3 regions of the Flintibacter hominis genome follow, and region 2 is predicted to be linked to each of the others. Evidence: a T-box and tRNA genes for the amino acid it is inferred to sense, from the RefSeq annotation. Region 2 holds a T-box; the other regions hold tRNA genes.
The links. A T-box is a leader RNA that pairs with one kind of tRNA and senses whether it is charged. The one in region 2 lies ahead of H8S11_RS09360 (glycine--tRNA ligase), so its partner is inferred to be a tRNA-Gly.
Positions count from the first base shown of each region.

Region 1: it has a tRNA-Gly gene. The T-box ahead of H8S11_RS09360 (glycine--tRNA ligase) is inferred to sense a tRNA for this amino acid. The anticodon was not compared.
Region 3: it has a tRNA-Gly gene. The T-box ahead of H8S11_RS09360 (glycine--tRNA ligase) is inferred to sense a tRNA for this amino acid. The anticodon was not compared.

Region 1 covers NZ_JACOPO010000004.1:106,878-114,268, reverse strand. Annotated here, with positions in the region: gene H8S11_RS07575 (V-type ATP synthase subunit B) at 1-929, shown strand, start outside; gene H8S11_RS07570 (V-type ATP synthase subunit D) at 942-1,655, shown strand; gene sstT (serine/threonine transporter SstT) at 1,786-3,003, opposite strand; tRNA gene H8S11_RS07560 (tRNA-Gly) at 3,153-3,228, opposite strand; gene H8S11_RS07555 (GntR family transcriptional regulator) at 3,638-4,372, shown strand; gene H8S11_RS07550 (TRAP transporter substrate-binding protein) at 4,581-5,600, shown strand; gene H8S11_RS07545 (TRAP transporter small permease) at 5,674-6,150, shown strand; gene H8S11_RS07540 (TRAP transporter large permease) at 6,153-7,391, shown strand, end outside.
Region 2 covers NZ_JACOPO010000005.1:171,597-178,987, forward strand. Annotated here, with positions in the region: gene H8S11_RS09350 (metallophosphoesterase family protein) at 1-685, opposite strand, end outside; gene H8S11_RS09355 (TIGR00282 family metallophosphoesterase) at 688-1,464, opposite strand; gene H8S11_RS09360 (glycine--tRNA ligase) at 1,826-3,247, opposite strand; T-box leader at 3,425-3,638, opposite strand; gene H8S11_RS09365 (ribbon-helix-helix domain-containing protein) at 3,678-3,851, opposite strand; gene H8S11_RS09370 (hypothetical protein) at 3,961-4,182, shown strand; gene H8S11_RS09375 (DivIVA domain-containing protein) at 4,221-4,961, opposite strand; gene H8S11_RS09380 (cell division protein SepF) at 5,085-5,585, opposite strand; gene H8S11_RS09385 (YggS family pyridoxal phosphate-dependent enzyme) at 5,612-6,337, opposite strand; gene H8S11_RS09390 (biotin/lipoyl attachment domain-containing protein) at 6,388-7,391, opposite strand, start outside.
Region 3 covers NZ_JACOPO010000013.1:31,777-39,167, forward strand. Annotated here, with positions in the region: gene H8S11_RS13115 (hypothetical protein) at 541-801, opposite strand; gene H8S11_RS14120 (hypothetical protein) at 816-938, opposite strand; gene H8S11_RS13120 (hypothetical protein) at 1,028-1,513, opposite strand; gene H8S11_RS14020 (hypothetical protein) at 1,525-2,259, opposite strand; gene H8S11_RS13130 (AAA family ATPase) at 2,868-5,246, opposite strand; gene H8S11_RS13135 (recombinase family protein) at 5,495-6,310, opposite strand; tRNA gene H8S11_RS13140 (tRNA-Gly) at 6,549-6,622, opposite strand; gene H8S11_RS13145 (desulfoferrodoxin family protein) at 6,804-7,178, shown strand; gene H8S11_RS14325 (S-layer homology domain-containing protein) at 7,309-7,391, opposite strand, start outside.

The DNA of each region.
Region 1 (7,391 bases), on a different contig from region 2:
TCTCCGGGTCCGGCCTGCCTCACGCCGCTTTGGCGGCCCAAATCGCCCGGCAGGCCAAGGTGCTGGATGGGGAATCCAACTTCGCCGTGGTTTTCGCCGCCATTGGCATCACCTTTGAGGAGTCGGAGTTCTTCGTCCAGGAGTTCCGGCGTACCGGCGCCATCGACCGTACGGTGCTGTTTACCAATCTGGCCAACGACCCGGCAGTGGAGCGTATCGCCACGCCCCGCATGGCCCTGACAGCGGCGGAATATCTGGCCTTTGAGAAGAATATGCACGTACTGGTCATCATGACCGACATCACCAACTATGCCGAGGCGCTACGGGAGGTCTCCGCCGCCAAGAAGGAGGTCCCAGGCCGCCGGGGCTACCCCGGTTACCTGTATACCAACCTGGCGACCCTGTATGAGCGGGCAGGCCGCCAGCTGGGCAAGGAGGGATCCATTACCCTGATCCCTATCCTGACTATGCCGGAGGACGACAAGACCCACCCCATTCCCGACCTGACCGGCTATATTACCGAGGGGCAGATCATTCTTTCCAGGGAGCTGTACCGTAGGGGCATCAATCCCCCGGTGGACGTACTGCCATCCCTGTCCCGTCTGAAGGACAAGGGCACCGGAGCGGGCAAGACCCGGGAGGACCACTCAGGCACCATGAATCAGCTCTTTTCTGCCTACGCCACCGGAAAGGAGAACAAGGAGCTCATGTCCATCCTGGGCGAGGCGGCGTTGAGCCCCACCGACCTGCTCTATGCTAAATTTGCGGATGAATTTGAAAAGCGGTACGTTTCTCAGGGGACAGATGAGAACCGCTCGATTGAGGAGACGCTGGATTTGGGCTGGGAGCTGCTATCTATCCTGCCCCGGAGTGAGTTGAAGCGGATCAAGCCGGAGTATATCGACAAGTATTTGCCCAAGAAGGACTAAGGGGGGAGTGAAATGCCTTCCACGACCATCAATCCCACCCGTATGGAGCTCACCCGGCTCAAGGGCCGGCTAAAGACCGCCCAGCGGGGCCATAAGCTGCTCAAGGATAAGCGAGATGAGCTGATGAAGCAGTTTATGGACGTGATTCGAGAGAATCGTTCCCTGCGCCGCCGGGTGGAGGAGGGGCTTATGCGGGCCCACGGCTCCTTCACTGTGGCCGCGGCTCTGATGTCTCCAGAGATGCTGGAGCAGTCCCTGCTCTACCCCAAGCAGTCTGTGGAGCTGGATATGACCTTCCAGAACATCATGTCAGTGGACGTGCCCAAATATGAATTCCGCACCAGCAGCCAGGACCCAGGGGAGATCTATCCCTATGGCTTTGCCCAGACCAGCGGCGAGCTGGACGACGCGGTGGACGCTATGTCACAGGTGTTCCAGGATATGCTGAAGCTGGCGGAGATCGAAAAGACCTCACAGCTTTTGGCGGAGGAGATCGAGAAGACCCGCCGACGGGTCAACGCTTTGGAGTATGTGAAGATCCCGGAGATGCAGGAAAATATCAAGTATATCACCATGAAGCTGGATGAAAACGAGCGGGCCAACACCATTCGACTGATGAAGGTGAAGGATATGCTTCTGAAGGAGGCCATCGAGGATCGGAGAGCCGAGAACGCTAGAGCCGCAAAGGTTTTCAGGGCTTCAGGTGAGGCACCGCAAGAGGTTTAAGGCGTATGTTTCCTCACTTTGTCAATGGGACAAGATAAAAAAGGAGGCACTGCCCGGAAAATCCAGGGCAGTGCCTCCTTATTATATTTAACCCACTGTTTTAGACGTATGGAGGAATGGCTCCCCTCCATCAATACCCCATATCCAGTCCGGCTTTCCTGCGGCTGCGGAACTCGGCCGCGGCAGTGAACAGCACATCGGAGGAGGAGTTAAGTGCGGTTTCACAGGAGTCCTGAATGACACCGATGATAAAGCCGATGCCGACCACCTGCATGGCTATGTCGCTGGAGATACCGAACATACTGCAGGCCATTGGGATGAGGAGCAGCGAGCCTCCCGCCACACCGGAGGAGCCACAGGCGGCCACAGAGGAAACCAAACTCAGCAGGAGGGCAGTGGGAAAGTCCACAGAGATACCCAGCGTGTTGGCGGCGGCCAGGGTAAGGATGGTGATAGTGATGGCAGCGCCAGCCATGTTAATAGTAGCTCCCAGGGGAATGGAAACGGAGTACTTCTCCTTATCCAGACCCAAGTCTTCACACAGCTTCATATTCACCGGGATATTAGCCGCCGAGCTGCGGGTAAAGAAAGCCATGATGCCGCTGTCCTTCAGACATCGAAAGACCAGGGGATAGGGATTTTTCCGAATAGCCAGGTAGACGATGATGGGGTTGACGACCAGAGCTACCAGGAGCATACAGCCTACTAAGACCAGAATTAGCCGGCCATAATTCAGAAAGGACTCAAAGCCGGTATCGGATACGGTGGTATAGACAAGCCCTAGGATGCCGAAGGGGGCGCAGCTAATGACCCATCGGATTGCGGAGGACAGCATATTGGAGATGTCGCCCAGTACGGTCTTGGTGCCCTCGCCGGCCTCACGCATGGCTAGTCCAAAGACAACGGCCCACAGCAGCACGCCAATATAGTTTGCTTCAGCGATGGCGGAGATGGGGTTGCTTACGGCGCTGTTCAGCAGATTCTGGAGCACGTCAGCGATGCCGCCAGGGGCAGCCTGCTCGGCCTGCTCGGCCAAAATCAGAGTGGATGGAAAGAGAAAGCTGGTCACCACGGCGCACAGCGCGGCCAGAAAGGTGCCAATCAGATAAAAGACGATCACAGCGGACATGTTGCTCTTAGCTCCCTTTTTATGCTGTGAGAGGGAGTGAAGGACGAGGAAAAAGACCAGCAGAGGGGCCAGAGCCTTCAAGGCATTGACGAACAGAGTGCCCAGGATACCGATGACGGAGGCCTGAGGCAGGAGGGCGCCTAGAGCGGCGCCCAGAATAAGTCCCACGATGATCCGTTTGACTAGGCTGATATGGTTCCACTTGTGTAAGAGTTCCATACTTCCGATTCCTTTCTTTGGTGAAGTAAAGGGGAGCGTAACCCTTTACCACAGGGCTGAATAAGGGACCGCTGACCTGCCCTGAAGGGACAGTGGCTGGGCACGAAAATTCAAAAAGAAAGACACGACATATGTCGTGTCTTTCCACTTGGAGCGAGTGACGAGGCTCGAACTCGCTACCTCCACCTTGGCAAGGTGGCGCTCTACCAGATGAGCTACACTCGCAGCGACAAATGGTATTATAACAGAAAACAGAGCGATGTCAACCCCGAAATTTAAATTTTGAAAAAATATAAAAATGTCTTTGTCATGATTGGTTGACAAATTTGCAACAAAATTTAGTTGAGGAAATTATATTGCCTTTTATTCTGTTCATTGTGACCGCCAAAGGCTGCTTAGAGAATTTTCCATTTTTTGATATAATTGGCTTGCTTTTGTGTAAAGGTAAGGAAAATTTTGATGCGTTACCGCATTCATGGGATCAAGTGAGAAGCCGCCGGAAATATCCTGGAATTGACATATTATAGAGAACGTGATATAAAAAATATAATAATTGGCATGAGAAATGCAGGATTTGCCGCTGGGTACAGCAGAATATTTTTGGGATTGAGCCAGAAGCATGGAGAAGTAGGATATGGTACAGTATTTAGAAAAAATCGAAAAGAACAAAAGCTACAGCACGAAAATCTATCAGCAGATCAAATCGCTGATCATTACAGGCAAGCTGAAAGCGGGAAGCAACGTCAACGAACGGGAATTTGCCTCCATGCTGGGGGTGAGCCGGACTCCGCTGCGAGATGCGCTGACCCTTTTGGAGAAGGAAGGCTGGGTGGAGCAGAACGGAAAAATACGCATGGTTGCTCCTCTGTTGTGGCGGAACATTCTGGAACTGCTGGAGATTCGGGAGCCCATCGACATGCTCGGCTTTGAGCTGGCCTTTTATAAATATACACCGGAGGACTTTGCCCACCTGCATGGCATCCTCCAGGAGATGATGGACGTTACCAAGCAGGATCACGGTTCCTATTACAGCATCATGGCGCTGGATACCAGCTTTCACCGCTATATCAATCGAAAATCCGGGAATAGCATCTTATTTACCTTTTCGGAGGAGATCAACGAAAAGGTGACCCGAGCTTCTATCCTTAGCATGAAATACAGTGGAAAGGACGGCAATGCTTTTGCTCAGGAGCACCTTGCCATTCTGAAGTGCATGGAGAGCGGGGACTATGAAAATGCGTGCCGGTACCTGTCGGAACACTACAGCGCATGGAGGCAGCGAATGCTCTCGTTGCCGGGACACCTTGGCTTTGATCCGGCGAATCTGGATACCAAGCTTCAAGAGGAGTTCGTTACAATAGACAAATAATATCGATAATATTTGGATAATATAGAAAATTCGCATGATTTGGGTTGACTTTTTGGTGTACTTGATGTATAAATAGATTGCTATTTTTGGTATGCCAAACGCCAAATGCCAAATACCAAGTGCCAAGATAAGCAGAAATTGGATTAGATGGTGTAGGGGAAAGAAATGTTTCCGCCATCATAATTAATGTAAGAAAGGAGAATCAAAAATGAAACTAAAAAGGAACCTTGCATCCCTGCTTTCTGCCGTCTTGTTGCTCCCAGTGCTGGCCGGTTGCGGAAGCGGGGACTCCGGCAGCAACAACGAGCCCCGGGTATTAAAATTTACCGATCAGAACTCCGCATCCTCCGACGCCGGCATCTGGGAACAGCTTTTTGCCGACAAGGTATATGAGTACACAAAAGGCGAGCTGGAAGTTCAATGCTACTTTGACAACACCCTGTGCGGCTACGATATGCAGCCGCTCCAAGCTGGCATTGTGGACTTCATTCAGTATGTTCCCTCCTCTGCTGGCGACCTGGATCCCAGGCTGGGAGCCTTTGACGCCCCCTATGTCTATCGGGACGCGGCGCACCAGGAGGCGGTGTTCAACCCCTTCACCTCTGAGCCCCTGCGGGCCATTAACGAGGCGCTGGAGGACGACCATGTCATGCTCCTCACCGCCTTCAACTCTGGTGACCGCCAACTGACCTGCAACTTCCCCATTTACGACCTGAGTGATATGAAGGGTGCCAAAATCCGCGTGGTCGCCTCCGACCTCTATCAGGTGCTGTTTGCCAACGCCTTCGGTGCGGCCGCTACGCCAATGGCCTTCAGTGAAGTGGCGACCGCCCTGATTACCAATGTCATTGACGGACAGGAGAATCCTTACTCGACCCTGGTGAGCTCCGCCCTGTATGAAGTTCAGGCCTACTGCATGGAGACCCGCCACCTGCCCACAAACCTGGGTCTGTGGATCAACCGTGAAACCTTTGACAGCCTGACTGAGGATCAGCAACAGGCCGTGATGCAGGCTGCGGTAGATGCCACCCACGAGATGAATCAGCGCATCGTGGAAAAGGAAGAGGGCTACAAACAGATCTGCATCGATGGCGGCATGACGGTCATCACCGAGGAGAACGGTCTGGACTTGGCTAGCTTCCATGAGGCCGCTGAGACAGTCTACGACTATTTTTCCGACGACTGGGGTGACATGATTGAACTGATTCAGAACGTCGAGAGCCAGTAGACGATTCTTCATCCGCACGTCCGTCGGGCATTCCCTGCTAATTTGTACGAAAGGAGATATTGCCATGTCTGCTTTGGGAAAAATCTGGGACGGGTTCCGCAGCCTTGTTAATTCTGTCTGTGGGATCTTCCTTATCGTCGTCATCGCGGCGCTTGACATTCAAGTTCTCTGCCGGTCTTTTCTGGGCTTTTCCACTACATGGAGCGAGGAAGTGGCTATGATGTGCTTTACCGGCCTGATCTTCTGCTATCTCGCTCAGGCGGAGAAGGAGGAGGCGCACCTGCAACTGGAGATTATCTATCAGATCTGGCCCAGAACTAAATTTTGGCTAATGGTAATCGGCAAGGTGATCTGCTGCATGTACTGCGCTTTTGTCATCTACAGCGAATACCTTCTGATTCCGCCCATTTCAAAGCTGACTACCGCTGCCACTCACATTCCCATCGTTGCGATTCATGCGCTGATCGTTCTGGGATCCGCCATGTGGATTATCCAGAATCTAATTAGTATTTCTGCCCTGATCAAAGAGAGGAGGGCTGAGAGAGCGTGAACATGCTGTTGCTGTTGCTTGGCTTTGTGGCCTTGCTGGGGGTCGGCGCCCCCATCGTGGTGGCTATGGGTCTGCCTGCCATCGCATACTATATCCTGACCGACACGTCGCTGGCACTGGTGGGCTACTCTTTTTATCAGTCCTGTATGTCCTTTTCCCTGCTGGCGGTTCCAGCCTTCATCCTTATGGGCAATCTGGTCAGCGAGCTGGGAGAGACCACCCGCGGCTTTGATTTTGCCCGGGCGCTGGCAAAGGGAAAACGGGGTTACTCCTCCCGCGTAGCGGTTGTGTTGAGCCTAATCTTTGCTGGTATGTCCGGCGCGGCCATCGCTGGTGTGTGCGGCTTGGGCCCTATCTTCGTGGATTCTATGGAGGAGGAGGGCTACGAGCGGGAATACGGCGCGGCGCTGACTATCGCGTCTTCCACCGTAGGTCCCATTTTCCCGCCCAGCATTCCACTGGTGCTTTACGCCACTGTGGCTCAGATTTCCAGCGTGAAATCCCTTCTGGGCGGCGTAGTTCCCGCCATTGTGATGTCTGCCAGCCTGTTTATCTATGTCCTACTGGTGGACAAGAGAAAGCTGGTCAACCCGCCCAAGCCTTCCGTCACGAAGAAGGACGAGCGGCCGCTGGGGATCCTGTTCCTGCGTGCCCTTCCCATCATGATGGCTCCCGTTCTGATTCTGATTACTATGCTCTCCGGTATATTCAGCCCCGGCGAGACCGGCGGTATGGCGGTCTTGTATATGCTGATCCTGGGCTTGTGTCATCACTCCCTCACCTGGAGAGGCTTCCTCAACTGTGTAAAGGAAACCTGCAAGTCTGTGGCATCAATTATGGTCATCATGACGGCTGGCGGCATCTTCACCAAGGCGCTGATGTTGGAGCAGTTGCCAGAAAAAATCATGTCCCTGATGGGCCCCATCGCCCATATGCCCATGGTGGTCATCATCATGATCAACATTATCTTGCTGATTATGGGTATGTTCATGGAGAGCAACTGTGCGCTGATCCTCACCGCTCCCATCGTATTGCAGATCACCGCCAGCTTTGGCATGGACCCCGTCTACATCGGCGTGATGATGGTTATGAACCTGATGATCGGCCTAAGCACTCCGCCTTTTGGCCTGTGCATCTATGCGGTCGCCCGGGTGGCCAACGTGCCCTCTGAAAAGGTCATCAAAAGCGTGGTGCCCATGTATATCCCACTAGGCATCGCCCTGATTCTGACAACATTTTTC
Region 2 (7,391 bases):
CCTCCTCCAGCTCTACATAGAGCACGCCCTTCTGTCCCAGCTCGTCAAAGCCGCGGCCCTCCGGGCAGCCGGGATAGGCCCAGAAGGTCCGGCCCGCCCGCCGCAGGCCGCTCCCCTGGTGGATATGGCCCAGGGCCAGGTAGTCCAGGCCGCTGGTCTCGATCTCGGCGGGGGAGAGGGGCCCATACTCGCTCTGGGGCGCCGTGTCGCCGTGGACGCACATGATCTGCACACCCTTCCCCTCTGGGGCCCGGAAGCCGGCCAGCGGGCTGTCTGTCTGGCGGCTGTCATAAAAGGCCCGGCCCCAGACCGTGCAGCCCAACTGGGGCAGCTCTACCGCCTCCATCTGTGGGGAGGAGAAAATATGGACGTTTTCCGGCCAGTCCAGGGTGGCGTACACCGACCGGGGGGACCAGAAATCGTGGTTTCCCGGAGAGAGGAACACCGGGCAGGGGATGTCCCCCAGGGCCCGGGCCAGGGCCTGGGCCGTCTCCTGAAAGACCCGCTCCGAGTCCAGCAGATCTCCGGCCAGCAGCACCAGGTCGGCCGCCCTCTCCCGTGCCGCCTGGGCCATGCGGCCCAGCAGCTCCCTCTGCTCTCCCCGCCGCCGTGCCGCCTGGTCCGGGGAGAGGCCAGAAAAGGGGCTGTCCAGGTGGAAGTCAGCCCCATGGATTATTCTAATCATGATTATTCCTCCAGGTCCGCCCGGCGGACCTCCACGCACCGCTTCTTCTCCGTGTCGATGGTAAACAGGCAGGCGTTGAGCTTGCAGTTCCCCTCCGCCTCCTCATACCGCCGGGGCAGTCCTCCCAGGAACAGATTGATGGAGTGCTCCGGCCGTATGCCCAGCACGGACCGCTTGGGACCTGTCATTCCAAGGTCGGTGACAAAGCCCGTGCCCTTGGGCAGGATCTGGCAGTCGGCGGTGGGCACATGGGTGTGGGTGCCCCAGACGGCCTGGACCCTCCCATCCAGATACCAGGCCATGGCCCCCTTCTCGCTGGTGGCCTCGGCGTGGAAGTCTACCAGGGCCAGGTCGTAGTCCTGCCCCCGGAGGAGGAAATTGGTGGCCTTAAAGGGGCTGTCCAGGTTGGGGTTCAGCTCCACCCGGCCCATCAGGTTCAGGACAGCGACGCGCTGGCCCTGGCACTGGTATATCCCCATTCCCCGGCCCGGCACCCGGCCGGCGTAGTTGGCCGGACGGAGGATATGGGGGTCCTTGTCCAAAAATTCGCCGATCTGGATACGGTTCCAGGTGTGGTTGCCCAGGGTGATAACGTCGGCCCCCGCCTCCAGCATCCGCCGGGCCTGGGCGGGGGTGATGCCCACACCAGAGGCGTTCTCCCCATTGACCACGGCAAAGTGGGCCCCGGTGTCCTCCCGCAGCTCCCGCAGCCGGCGGGCCAGGATATCCTGGCCTCCCTCGCCCACCACATCCCCCACGGCCAGTATCTTCAACAGCATAACAAAGCCCCTCCTCCAAGTTGGTACCACTTCTATTCAAATGGATTATACCGTATCCCAGGCCGGTCCGCAACCACCGGAGGCAAAAGAAAGCGCCGCCCATGGAGGTCATGGGCGGCACGGAGGGCCTGATTGCGGGGCGGAGGGGCAAATCAATAGGCCAGCTTCTCCTCCAGCCAGCCCTTCAGCCCGCTGATGGGAACACGGACCTGCGCTCCCACACAAAGCTCGCTTTGTGTGGGGCCCCAAGGCAATTAAAATCCTCGGACGGAATGGATCCGCCCTCCGGAAATTCTCCCTGCGGTCGAATTTTTAAACCGCCGCTTCAGCAGGCGGCATGGAGCAGGTGGCGGCCGTCTGCTTAATAGGCCAGCTTCTCCTCCAGCCAGCCCTTCAGCTCGCTGATGGGAACACGGACCTGCTCCATGGTGTCCCGGTCCCGGATGGTAACGGCGTTGTCCGCCTCATCGGTGTCGCTGCCCACGGTCTGGAAGTCCACAGTGATGCAGTAGGGGGTGCCGATCTCGTCCTGCCGGCGGTAACGCTTGCCGATGGAGCCGGCGTCGTCGTAGTCCACCATGAAATACTTGGACAGCTCGGCCTGGATCTCCCGGCCCTTGTCGGCCAGCTTCTTGGACAGGGGAAGCACGGCGCACTTGAAGGGGGCCAGGGCAGGGTGGAGGCGCAGGACAGTGCGGACATCGTTCTTCTCGGCATCCACCACCTCCTCGTCATAGGCGTCCACCAGGAAGGCCAGTGTCACCCGGTCGGCGCCCAGGGAGGGCTCCACCACATAGGGGATATAGTGCTCGTTCTTCTCCTGGTCGAAGTAGGTCATGTCCTTGCCGGAGGTGTTCTGGTGGGCGGTCAGGTCGAAGTTGGTCCGGCTGGCCACGCCCCACAGCTCGCCCCAGCCGAAGGGGAATACGAACTCAAAGTCAGTGGTGGCGTTGGAGTAGTGGGACAGCTCCTCCGGGTCGTGGTCCCGCAGGCGTAAATTCTCATCCCTCATGCCCAGGTTCAACAGCCACTGATGGCAGAAGTCCTTCCAGTAGGCGAACCATTCCAGCTCGGTGCCGGGGGTGCAGAAGAACTCCAGCTCCATCTGCTCAAATTCACGGGTACGGAAGGTGAAGTTTCCGGGGGTGATCTCGTTGCGGAAGGACTTGCCCACCTGGCACACGCCGAAGGGCAGCTTCCGGCGGGTGGTGCGCTGGACGTTCTGGAAGTTGACAAAGATGCCCTGGGCGGTTTCGGGGCGGAGGTAGACGGTGTTTTTTGCGTCCTCGGTAACACCCTGGAAGGTCTTGAACATCAGGTTAAACTGGCGGATGTCGGTCCAGTTGTGCTTGCCGCAGGAGGGGCAGGGGATGTTGTGCTCCTCCACAAACTCCTTCATCTGGGCCTGGCTCATGGCGTCCACGCTGTGGCCCAGGTCAAAGCTGTTCTCCTGGCACCAATCCTCGATGACCTTGTCGGCGCGGAAGCGTTCCTTACACTCCTTGCAGTCCATCAGGGGGTCGGAGAAGCCGCCCACGTGGCCGGAGGCCACCCACACCTGGGGATTCATCAAAATGGCGGCGTCCAGGCCCACGTTGTAGGGGTTCTCCTGAACGAACTTCTTCCACCATGCCTTTTTCACATTGTTTTTCAGCTCCACACCCAGGGGGCCGTAGTCCCAGGTGTTGGCCAGTCCGCCGTAGATCTCGCTGCCGGAGAAAATGAAGCCCCGGCCCTTACACAGGTTGACGATCTTCTCCATGGTCTTTTCGGTGTTTTTCATGATGCTTGCTCCTTTTTCTTTGTTTTTTCGTTGAGAAGAAGACGGTAGGGCGGGGGCTTGCCCCCGCCCCCGGCACAGGACATGAACCGATAGAACGGCGGGGGCAAGCCCCCGCCCTACCAGGATCATGGGTTCTTCTCATGGCCCAGAGCAAAAAAAGCGCCCCGAGCCCTTTGGGCTCAGGGCGAATATGTTACAAATATCCGCGGTTCCACCTGAATTCGTGTCTGGCTGACACGCGCTTCGTTCCCGGTAACGGCGGGGGGACCGGCGGGCCATTTCCTGCCCGCGCTCCAGAGGCGCCTTCCCTTCGCGGCTTTGGAGGATTTTCACCAGCCATCCTCTCTCTGAAGCCCCGCCGCTGGGTACTATTCTCTGTCCTTGCTTTGAAGCGTATTGTATGACAGTTTTTCCCCGTTGTCAAGGGAATTTACGGTTTTTTCGCCCCGTCAGCCCCGTTTTTTTCCATCCGCTCCAGATGGGCCTTCAGGAGCAGATTGATATAGCTGGACAAAGAGCGGTCCTCTCTTTCAGCCAGACGCTTTGTCTGCTCCAGTATTGGGTCATCTAATGTAATTGTCACAGATTTTTTTAATGGCTTCATCGTACCACCTCATTGTGGAGATAATACTATTATTTATGGTAAAGTACGATTAATTCATGTTGATTAATGTCAAATAATGTAGTATCATGTCTATCAAGAGGTGATGCATATGTATTCCAATGATTTTGAAGCCGCCTTCTCCTGCTTTTTAGAGCGGAGGGACTATGACGAGGCGGCGAACCAGATGTTCACCCTGGCCCGTCTGGCCTTTGCCGCTGGATGGCAGGCGGCGGGGGGGACCCCGCCTCAGGAGGAGCCCATCTTTACCCTCCTCCGCGGCGGCGCGGAAGATGGACAGCGTGAAGCGGCCTCTCAGCCGGAAATCGGTTGAGAGGCCGCTTATTTCACACCGGACAAGTCCGGCTCTCTTCATTTGATCTCATAGTCTCGGCCGAACTGGAGCTCACCGAAGTTAATGCGGCTGCCCCGGACTGGGGGCAGATCCTCCTCATCTTCGTCCTCCGCCTCGCCGCCCGACACGGGGCCAAACTCGGCGGTATCCTCCAGATCCTCAGGCTCCTCCTCCGCCTCCTGGCGGGCCTTCAAATTCTCCGCCGTGGCCTCCAGCATGGCCTGGTTCAGCAATCGCTGAACATTGTCGTCTATCTCGGACACCGTTTCCTCCACCGGATCAGGGGCCGGCTGGGGCTGGGCGTCGGGACACATCTCGCCCAGCTGGTCCAAAAATTCCTCCTGCTTGGCGTGGATGGCCCGCAGCTTATCCACAAAGGCGGCGGTGGCGTTCTTGGCCTGCTGAAGCCGGAACTCCTCCGCCTCCACCTCCTTGGTAATGCTCTCCATACGCTGGCGCGCTTCGCCCTCCGCCTCGTGGATCAGGGCGGCACGCTTCTGCTCCGCCTCCCGGACCAGATCATCCGCCCGGCGCTGGGCAATCATAAAGGCCTGCCGCATGGCGTCCTCGGTGGCCCGGTACTCCTCCACCTTGTCGGCCAACACCTTCATCTTGCTTTTCAGCACGGCGTTCTCGCTGTACAGGGCGGAGTAATCCGCCGTCAGAATATCCAAAAATTCGTCCACCTGGGACATATTGTAGCCGTTGAAGGTGGCCTTTTGAAAGGCGCGCTCAGACACTTCCTGGGGCGTAAGCATAGTGTGATCCCTCCTAAAATCTTTCTACTGCCAAAAGGGAAGCGGGCCGACGGGTATGCCGGCCCTTCCAATTTACGGCGCTTGCCGCGCCGCCCCATCCGTGACGGGGCTTGGGCGGCGATCTCAGAAATATAGCCCGTTGTTCTCCAGTTCGTCGATCAGGTCGCCCAGGATATCCACGTTGTAAGGGGTGATGATATAGGTGGAGATGGCCACCTTTTTGATCTTGCCCTCGTTGGCGTAGGCCACGCCGGACAGGAAGTCCAGCAGGCGGCGGGCGATCTCCTTGTTGGTGGACTCCAGGTTCAGCACCACCGTTCGCTTCTCCCGCAGATGGTCGGCGATGGCGGAGGCGTCCTCAAACTTCTCCGGTTTGACCAGCACCACCTGGAGCTGGGTCGCCGCCCGGATGTTGACCACCTTGTTGCTCCGGCGCTCCTCCTCCTGGGAGGAGCCGTACAGGGTGTCCACATTCCGGGAGGACCGCTCCAACCGCTCGGGCCGCTCCCGGCGCTCTGCCCGTGGGGCGGGGGCGTCGAAGTCGTCAAAGCCATCAAAGTCGTCGTCGGGCTCCTCGTCCTCATAGGGGTGGGCCAAACGCTTAAATTCGTCAAAAAGTCCCATCACACGTTCCTCTTTTCTTCAGCGCGTCATTTGTGTATGTCCGTCCGGGGCGTGCCCATGGGAGGCCGGGGCCCAAACAGGGCGGTGCCCACCCGGACAAGAGTAGATCCCTCGGCGATGGCGTCGGCGTAGTCGCCGCTCATCCCCATGGACAGACAGTCTATACTAGCTTGATTATCCGACATTTTCTCCTTTATGTCAACAAAAAGCTGTCGCATGGCCTGAAAATATGGCCGGTTGGAACCAATTTCCAGCGAGACCGGAGGAATAGCCATCAGGCCCCGGAGCCGGACATGGGGAAGCTGGGCCGTCAGCCGGGCCAGCTCCTCCGCCTCCTGGGGGGAGCAGCCTCCCTTGCTCTCCTCGCCGGCGATATTGACCTCCAGCAAGATGTCCTGGACGATGCCCAACTTCTCCGCCTGGCTGTGGATGGCCCGGAGTAGGCGCTCCGAGTCCACCGAATGGATGAGCTCCACCTTTCCCACCACCTGCTTGACCTTGTTGGTCTGGAGGTGGCCGATAAAGTGGACCCCGGCCCCCTCATAGGCCCCGGCCTCCAGGTGGGCGGTCAGCTCTTGAACCCGGTTTTCCCCGCACACCTGGACCCCGGCGGCAATGGCCGCCCGGATGGTTTCGTCCGTCTGTACCTTGGTGGCGGCGCACAGGGTGATCTCACCCGGCGTCCGGCCGGCGTCAGCCGCCGCCTGGGCGATTTTTGCCCGCACCGCCTGAATATTTTGTGCCAGCTCCATAAAATATGACCTTCTCTCTATCTCAAGGGATCTTCCCCTTTTAATCCTCTCTAGAATTGAAGCAGTTGGCCGTCAAACAGTCCGATGGCCTGGGTGATGACCTCGTCCCCGGCCCGCAGGGCATCGCTGCTGGTGGAAGTAGGCTTGACCACATAGTAGTCGCCGCCCTCCGTCACCACCTGGATGCCCTTAAACTCCGCCCGGCCGGCCACCAGCACATAGACGCCCAGCTTGCTGACCTCCCGCTCCTCGCCGGTCTCCTCATCTTTCTGGGTAGATTTTATCATACGGACTGCCTCCTTGGGCACCCGCAGGCCGGAGAAGCTCTCAAAAATCAGCTCTGCCGTCTGATGGCGCAGCAGAGTGGTACGGGCCAGATACCGGTCCGAGGAAAAGACCACCAGGGTCACCTCTCCCTCTGTGGGACCCACCTGCTCCACCCGCATGTCCACGTCCTGGGAGAAGTCCCCGGTAAACCGGAGGAGGGCCGTTCCCCCCTCCCGCAGCCGCTCCGCCGCCTCGTTGGGCAGGCTGGCGGCAAAGTACCACCGGTCGGAGGTGATAAGCTTGCCCACCGCGCCTTCGTCGGCGCTCTGGCTGTCCATCATGGCGGCCAGGGAGGAGGGGGTGAGCTGGAACACCGTTTCCGGAGTCAGCAAGCTCTCATAGCCGTCCACCAGGCTGGAGAACACGCCGGACCGGTCGGCGGTGATCCGGGTCGTGGCCCCGGAAGACTGCTTGTACAGGGCGGAACGCTGGCTCTTCAGGCTCTGGAGCTGGGCCGTCAAATCGGCGGAGGTGAGGCCGTCGCCGTAGGTATAGCCCCGCTTCAGGACGCCGCTCTTTACCTCCCGCACCTGATCCTCCAGATCGGCGTAGTCCCCCAGGGCCGTAGAGGCCCGCAGAGATACCACGGACTGGAGGATATCCTCATCCAGCCGGGCGGCCGACTCCACATCGCCGCTCTGGGCGGCGGCATATTGGAGCAGCTCGATCTCCATGGACAGCCTGTCCAGTTCGGCCTGGTCGGCCTGGGCCTGGCTGTCCCGGTAGA
Region 3 (7,391 bases), on a different contig from region 2:
TGGCCAGTAAATATTTTTCTGGAAGGAACAGCTTTTCAGCTTCCCGTCTGTGGTCTGCGGAGCTTACTGTATCGTCATATGCATTACCCGCCTCTGATGATATTGGTATCCTGATTATCAGTCATGGGGGGGGGATCGGGCGCGGTCACGGAGAGGGAATGGCGCAACCACCCCGCAGTGGATCATCTGTGCCAGTTGGACTCAGCTCTCAGCAGTCTCCAGTAGTTCCTTTTCCTCCATTTTATAAGTTTACCGCTCTTTGCAACTGACCACACAATGCCACATCCCCGCGGGAAAAGCCATTCAAAAAATCCAACGAGAAATGCGCCCTCGCTTTGACGTAGACACCCAGGTCACATGGTCGGCCCGGTGGGCGGCTACAGATCCTCTGCCATGACCTGGGCGCTGTATTCCGCAAGGCCCATGCCCGTCTACTCCTGACAGTAGTCCTCTATCTTCCGTTGCAGGACTTCCTTTTCAGCCGCGTTGAGGTGATAGGAGAGGACCGTTCCACTGCCGTCCGCCGGTGGAGTGCGATCTCTAATCGCAGACCTGACCGGATGCCATATCGTAGTTGGCGTAGACATTCAGACAGTCGCCGTTCTTTGTAGTGCAGACCTGAGTCCCGAAAACCGCATCCACGTCGAAGGACGTCTCCAGGTAAAAATTCAGGAGGCTGTCCACCTCGGAGATATCCTCCGCCTGGTATAGCATCTGTTCAAAAGAGGAGGCCCCGCACTCTCCCCGCAGGTAGGAGCGTAGGAGCCGGACGGCATCTAGGAACTCTAGAGTCCGTTCCATCTGAAGACAGGGTCCTATCCAGACTCCCGGATGTGGAAAACGGCGAACCGCTTTGCGGCCTCCAGTTCCTGCAGGGCCTGCTGATTCCCCTGCCAGAGCTTCCGGCTGACGTAGCTGTACTCCCGCTCAGGGACCAACTCATTGATGAGCAGGTCCAGATAGTCCCCGAGCTTATCCTACACGGTCTCATCCTTTAGCTGACGATTCAGCGCATCCAATCTCTCCGTCAAAGGAGAGGATAATCTCGGTCTCCTGCATTTCTGGTACCTCCTCTTAACATAGCCCTGTGTGGACCAGGCATCTTAGCTTCCTCTATCGCTTGGGGAGTGTTTTGATCCAGACCCGGCTCACAGTAAAACTCATAAGGGCCAATCCTCCAGCGAATCCCAGGCAGGTCTAGAAAGCGGTCACCAGCGCGGTTCATGATCTCCAGATCGAATTCAATGGCGTTTTCCACTCCGAAGGGCATATCCCGGCCGCTTCTGTGATAGAGCACACAGACCGCCGGCCAGTCCGCCACCTCCAGGTAACTCTGTGAGAGACCCTGTACAGTTTGGTATCCATGACCTGCTCCGGGGTTGTCACCGCACCGGAGGTACAGCAGCTTTCGCTGGGGCCCGTTTCCCAGCCCAGAAGGATGCTGGTGAACCGGATCGGCGCAATCGCCGGTGTCACGTGGGGAGTATACGCTCCGCCCGGTCCAGCACATCATCCAGCTCGTTGCTACCCGCCGCCCAAGGCAGATAGGAGGACATATCCTCCAGCAAATCCCGGACGACGGCAATCTGACGCCTGCGTCTCCGTCTGTTGTGCGTTCCAGCTCTCCTCGGTCTCCCGCCGATATTGGCCAGCTAGGTCACGTTTTTCCCCGAACAGGGGCCGCACATGTGGGAAGCCATAGTGTTCCCCCTCCGCGGTCTCATCGTACCGGCCCAGTACATCGTGGAGCGGTACATCGCACATGGTGAAGAACTCACCGCGCACTGAGCAGGTCCGTTCGGACGGATTGACAGACTCTATAACGCCGCCCCGCAGTTCGAAATCGCCGGGGCCTCCATAATGTTCTGTGCCAACGAACAGCCCGGTTTGACCGCAGTTCCACTCCCATGTGACAAACTCAACTCCGTATCTGCTGGAGTGACCGGCAAGCACAGCGCCGTTAAACTCCGCCAGAAGCTTATAGTTCTCGCCCAGTCCATTTGCTTTCAGGTCTGGGGCCTGCTCGATGAGTGTCATGTACTCCCTGACCACACCGGCAATATCTGTAACCTGGCCTCGAGCCACTTCTGCTGCAGGGTCTGTAGTATCAGCGGATGCCGCCGCCCTCGGTGAGTTGGCACAGTCGGCGGTCATTCCATTCAATTGGCAGGAGCCCTTCTCCTCGGGCTGTACCGTGTAGCCGACTTTCTGGAGAGCGATTTCAATCTCCGTAAAATAGGAGTATTGTGCGTTGTTCATGTGATTCCTTCCCTCCTTGGCTTAGCAGGTCTTTTTTATTTGCGCAAGAAATCGAAAAAACCGGTCTGTTGATTCTCTGATACCAACAAACCGGGGCTCCATTTTTCGTATTCATTTTTTCTGCTGACCAGCGCCCTTTTTGATTTGAAGAGGGCACTGATTGCCATCTGAGTTTTCAATTCTCCGAAAACCGTAGTTCAAATCCATCCAGTTTGAAAAATTCTTGTCTGGCATCTTTTTTACCTTCAGAAATTTTACAAATAAAAAGCCGCAACACCTTGGAACAGTAAGCTTACAGCCCACTATATCCAAATTGTTGCGGCTTTTTGGCAAGGGGTAACAATCCAAATCCTCTCAGGTCGTTTGCAATTTTTCTTGAGAAGCATCCAACCGGCCTTCTGGTCGGCGGCGCCTTTGCGCCGTACAAGCGTTTTGCCACAGGCAAAACCTTGACGCAGGGCGAATTCACTTCGCCCGAGCATTTCAATCACCGAAGGGTGGAGCGACCAACGGGAGCGAAACCCAAAAGAAAATGCGACTTGTCGAAACAAGTCGCATTTTCTTTTGCAAAGGACGGTTAAAATCGATATTTTGTTAAAGGTTCCGCTCTATTTCACATTTGTCATCCAATCATCCAATTCTTTCCGGGCATCTGGTAAATGAGACAGTACATGTGCAGGGTTAACACAATACATAAAACACAAGACATCTCTGGCAGTGCGTTGTTTCTCTGTTGTGGTAAGATGACTGAAGAAACTCATCTCTGGTGCTCCTTGTACATTTTCCTTAGTATGGCTTTCAGTATTCAAGACTAAGCGATACATGGAATTCTGAAAATATGCTCTTTTATTCTGATCAGGAATTAGCGCGAGAACCCGTGGATTCAGGCTAACTTTCTCGACACCCTCTTTAAATGTGAATGTTGCAAACGCTTCCAAGACTCGTCTTGTTGTGTTACCAATAGTTAGTTCCGCCGCAAAATCAGGATTACAACCATATTCATATACACAACGCATTAGCCGCGTATATTCATTATGAGACTCTGCCCTAAACAGGGTTACTGCCTTATTTAGAAGTTGGAACGAGCAGTACTCAGAGTGCTTCCCGATTCCAGCACAATTCGAAGAAATTTCAGCCAGGGCTTTCTGCAAATCAAACATCACACTCACATCATGCGTCATCATTAGGATTTTTGTTGTTGCACATGATGTAAGAACCTGATTTAGCTTATATCTTAAAAATGACAAAATTCCTACTCGATTTTCAACATCAAAACTTGAAACAGGATCATCAATAACCAAGAACATTTCATCATCGTATAGCTTTTGAAATTCTGTTCCTTTTGCAATTTCGGTAAAGAAATAGCTTAAGGCCAAAGCATTTCGTTCCCCACATGATATCTTATTCGGAGAAACATCTTTCCCATTTACTTTCAAATGGTACATTTGGTCGCTTCCAAGATATAATTGGAGTCTGGTATCACTATAGAAGATATAAGAAAGTGATTCGTTAATCTGCTCAACAGCGATTTGAAGGTTCTTTCGTTGTGCATCCAAAAGTTGACGCTCATCTAAAAGACCATTTTTAGCTTGAAGTGCCTTGGCCAACTCTTTCTCTGTGGTTTCCTTTGCTGTTCTCCGTGACATCAACGACTGATATTCAGAGTCAATTGTATAATGGGCAATCTCATCATTCAATTTCAAAAGTTCTTTCTCTGTAGTCTGCCTATTTGTAATAATTTGATTATAGGACGATCTTTTATCTTCTAACTTCACTAAAATATCATTCAGCTGTTTATATGCGGTTATTAAATCTGTGAAGGTATCATACTGTGCCAGAGAAAGGGGATTGGAAATTTTTGCTTGGACAACTTTATTGTGATTTCCAATTGCACTATTAACAGAGGATATTTGTAAGATTAATTTCCCAAAGAGTTCCAAATCCAAGACACTATAGTCCTGATAAAAATCTGCTTGGATTTCGGACAATATTAACTTTTTTAGCTCGTTGCGGTATTCCTCTACTTCGCGGTTCAAAATATTCTCAATTTGCTGTAACGATGCTACCCGATGTTCCTCAGATATTGGCTGTAAACAGGTTGGGCAAATCTTGTGCGATCTTACCGATAAGAACCCCCTTGCAGTTGAAAGCACATCAATGCCCATCGACTGAAGCAACTCCTGTTCACGCAAAGTCAATGTGGGTTTTTGTGGCACTTTTGCTAAAAGTATTTTTGCAGCTTCTACTATCTTTTCTGGAGACCCGATAGTTTGAATCTGTGAACTAATAGGTAATGCAGAGGCATCAGTACTATCAAAGACAACCAACAATTCATCAAGTTTTGCACGCGTTGTTGCCTCATCCATACGAGGTCTTAACTTACCAAGTCTATCTACTTCTATCTCTGTTACACGTGTCTTAATGTGGTTCTTTTTTATACGGAGGCCACTCATTTCAGCCCACCCGCCAGCGGCCTGTAATTTTTTAATAATTAAATTTTTCCAGTATTCTGGAGCCACCACATTAGTTGCTGAATTATACTGTTGGATAGACTCACTTTTGGAATCGATGTCAGTTTGAGCTTGAACAATCTGTTTCTCCAGTTCCTCCAACTGCTTTTCAAGTTCAACTTGTTTGCCAAATAGAACAATTGTCCCCAAACCGCTTTCCTGTACTTTTATATTTCGAGAAACATATGTTTCGTCAAAAACAAAGAATTTCTCGGCTTTCAATCCTGGCGACATTTTAATGATATCTGTTCCAACTACAGGAATTAAATCTACTGTTTTGGGTGTTGTTGACATTGCGTATTCTCTAAATCCCTGCGCAATCGTACTCTTACCACTCCCGTTAGCTCCATACACCAGTGCGACTCGGTTCTTTTTCGGTGCTTGATGAGTAGGGAACAAATCAAGTAAGGTAATCGTGTCAAAAAATGGAGATTTTATATTTATCCCCGTCATGCTGTCAATCGTTGTTGGCATCATAATCCCCTCCCCACGCATAAGTGCTTATAGGGATATTATACCAGACAGTATGCTGCAAGGATAGACTTAATTCGGGAGCATCTCGAAATATTCCACACATTGCAGTTCAATCTGTAAACTTCCATCAGACTGGACCAAAATGACATCAACCTTGTCTTTGATCTCATCTCCGTCGAATGTACTCAGTCCTACCTTCTCACAAAGGACTTCCTTGATTCTGTCCTACGATATAGAGGGCAGATCTTATATCACAACATCCACTCCATTTGTACTGTGTGTTTGATATGCCCTTTCCTCTCCTGCACCCTATCAAAAGTTTCTCGGTCAATGATGGGCTCATGAGCATTTTCCACCAAGTACATGGCAAGCTGCCCACTGTTCTTTTCTTTCTTTCCAGTCAGATAATCCGGTGTGAAGCTTTTCTGCATCAACACCTGTCCAATATACTTCTCATTACTCAGCATTCTGTCAATGGTGGAGGTACTCCACTCTGTCTTTCCAGTGACTGTCTTAATGCCATGGCTCTCCAGATATTTTTTGATCTTCCGTACCCCATTGCCTTGGATGTACAACTCAAAAATCTTTCGGACGACCTCGGCCTCCTCGGGAACGATTTGAAGCACACTGTCAGGGCCTTTGGTATAGCCAAGGAACTGGGTGTGATTGAGAAGCGTTTTGCCGCTCCTCATACGGTGACGGATGCCGAACTTGATGTTCTCACTACGGGACTGGCTTTCCGCCTGATCCAGAGCGGCATACTGGTCAATAATACTGTCGCTTACTGTCATGGTATTCAATCCTCCTGTTTCGATGTAGACACCAATATTCATCGTCCTAAGCCTCCTAATTTGTTCGATGGTTTCCAATGTATCTCGCCCGAATCGACTGAGAGACTTTAGAAGGATGAGGTCAATTTTCTTCTTCCTACAATCCCGCATCATCTGTTGGTACCCAGGTCGTTTATTTGGTCGCAGACCTGATGCGGTATCATAGTAAACTGCGACAAACTGCCAATAGGGATTCCTTTGGATGTAGTCCATGTAGAATTCGATTTGATTGTTCAAACTGTTCTGCTGTTCCTCATGGCTGGTGCTGGTACGACAGTGGGCCGCTACTCGAAGCTGCTGTGTCCAAATTGGTCCTGATTTTTGGCGCTGTGGAATCTCAATAACATTTTTGGGTATAACAAAACCTCCATGTTTCCTACTCATAATGCACATGAGCAGTATAATATGGAGGTTTTTACAAAAAGAAAAGCTACATTTCAGCCTCGTCAATAAGGCTAAAATGTAGCTTTTAACTTGGAGCAGGTGAAGGGAATCGAACCCTCGTGTTCAGCTTGGGAAGCTGACATTCTGCCATTGAACTACACCTGCAACTTGATAGCTTATATATGATAGCATAATCGTCTGTACTTTGCAAGGGAAAATTCTCATATTTTGAGGAACAATTCTTCCCCAAAATAATTGGATTATTTTGGAGTATTCCAATCTCTTTTCTTGACTTTCTCTTCTGGGCATACTATAATAAAATTATAAGCAAATAATGAGAGGAGTTATTATTATGAAATTTTATCGCTGTGAGCACTGCGGCAATATCATCACCTTTGTTCATTCCGCCGGCGTACCTGTCATGTGCTGTGGCCAGAAGATGACCGAGCTGGTTCCAGGCACCACTGACGGCGCCGCCGAGAAGCACGTACCTGTTGTGGAAGTTCAGGGCAGCACTGTTCAGGTCAAGGTAGGCTCTGTGGAGCATCCCATGCTGCCCGAGCATTTTATTCAGTTCATCGCCATCGAGACCAAACACGGCAGCCAAATCAAATATCTCCAACCTGGTGAGAAGCCGCAGGCCTCCTTTGTGCTGGCTGACGGCGATCAGCTGGTGGCCGCTTATGAGTACTGCAACCTCCATGGCCTTTGGAAAGCCTGAACCCATAGTTTCCATGAATCGCAATAGGCGGCGTGACTGTTTGTCGCGCCGCCTTTTTGTCTGCTGATTTTACGACAGCGCGGCCGCCCTGTAAGAAGGGCGGCCGCGCTATTGTCTTATTCCATAAGGATCATTCCGCCAGTTCCGTACAGAAGTTCATAAAGATCTGTGCTACCTCGGCACGGGTGGCCCCGGCGGTAGGCGCCAGGGTGT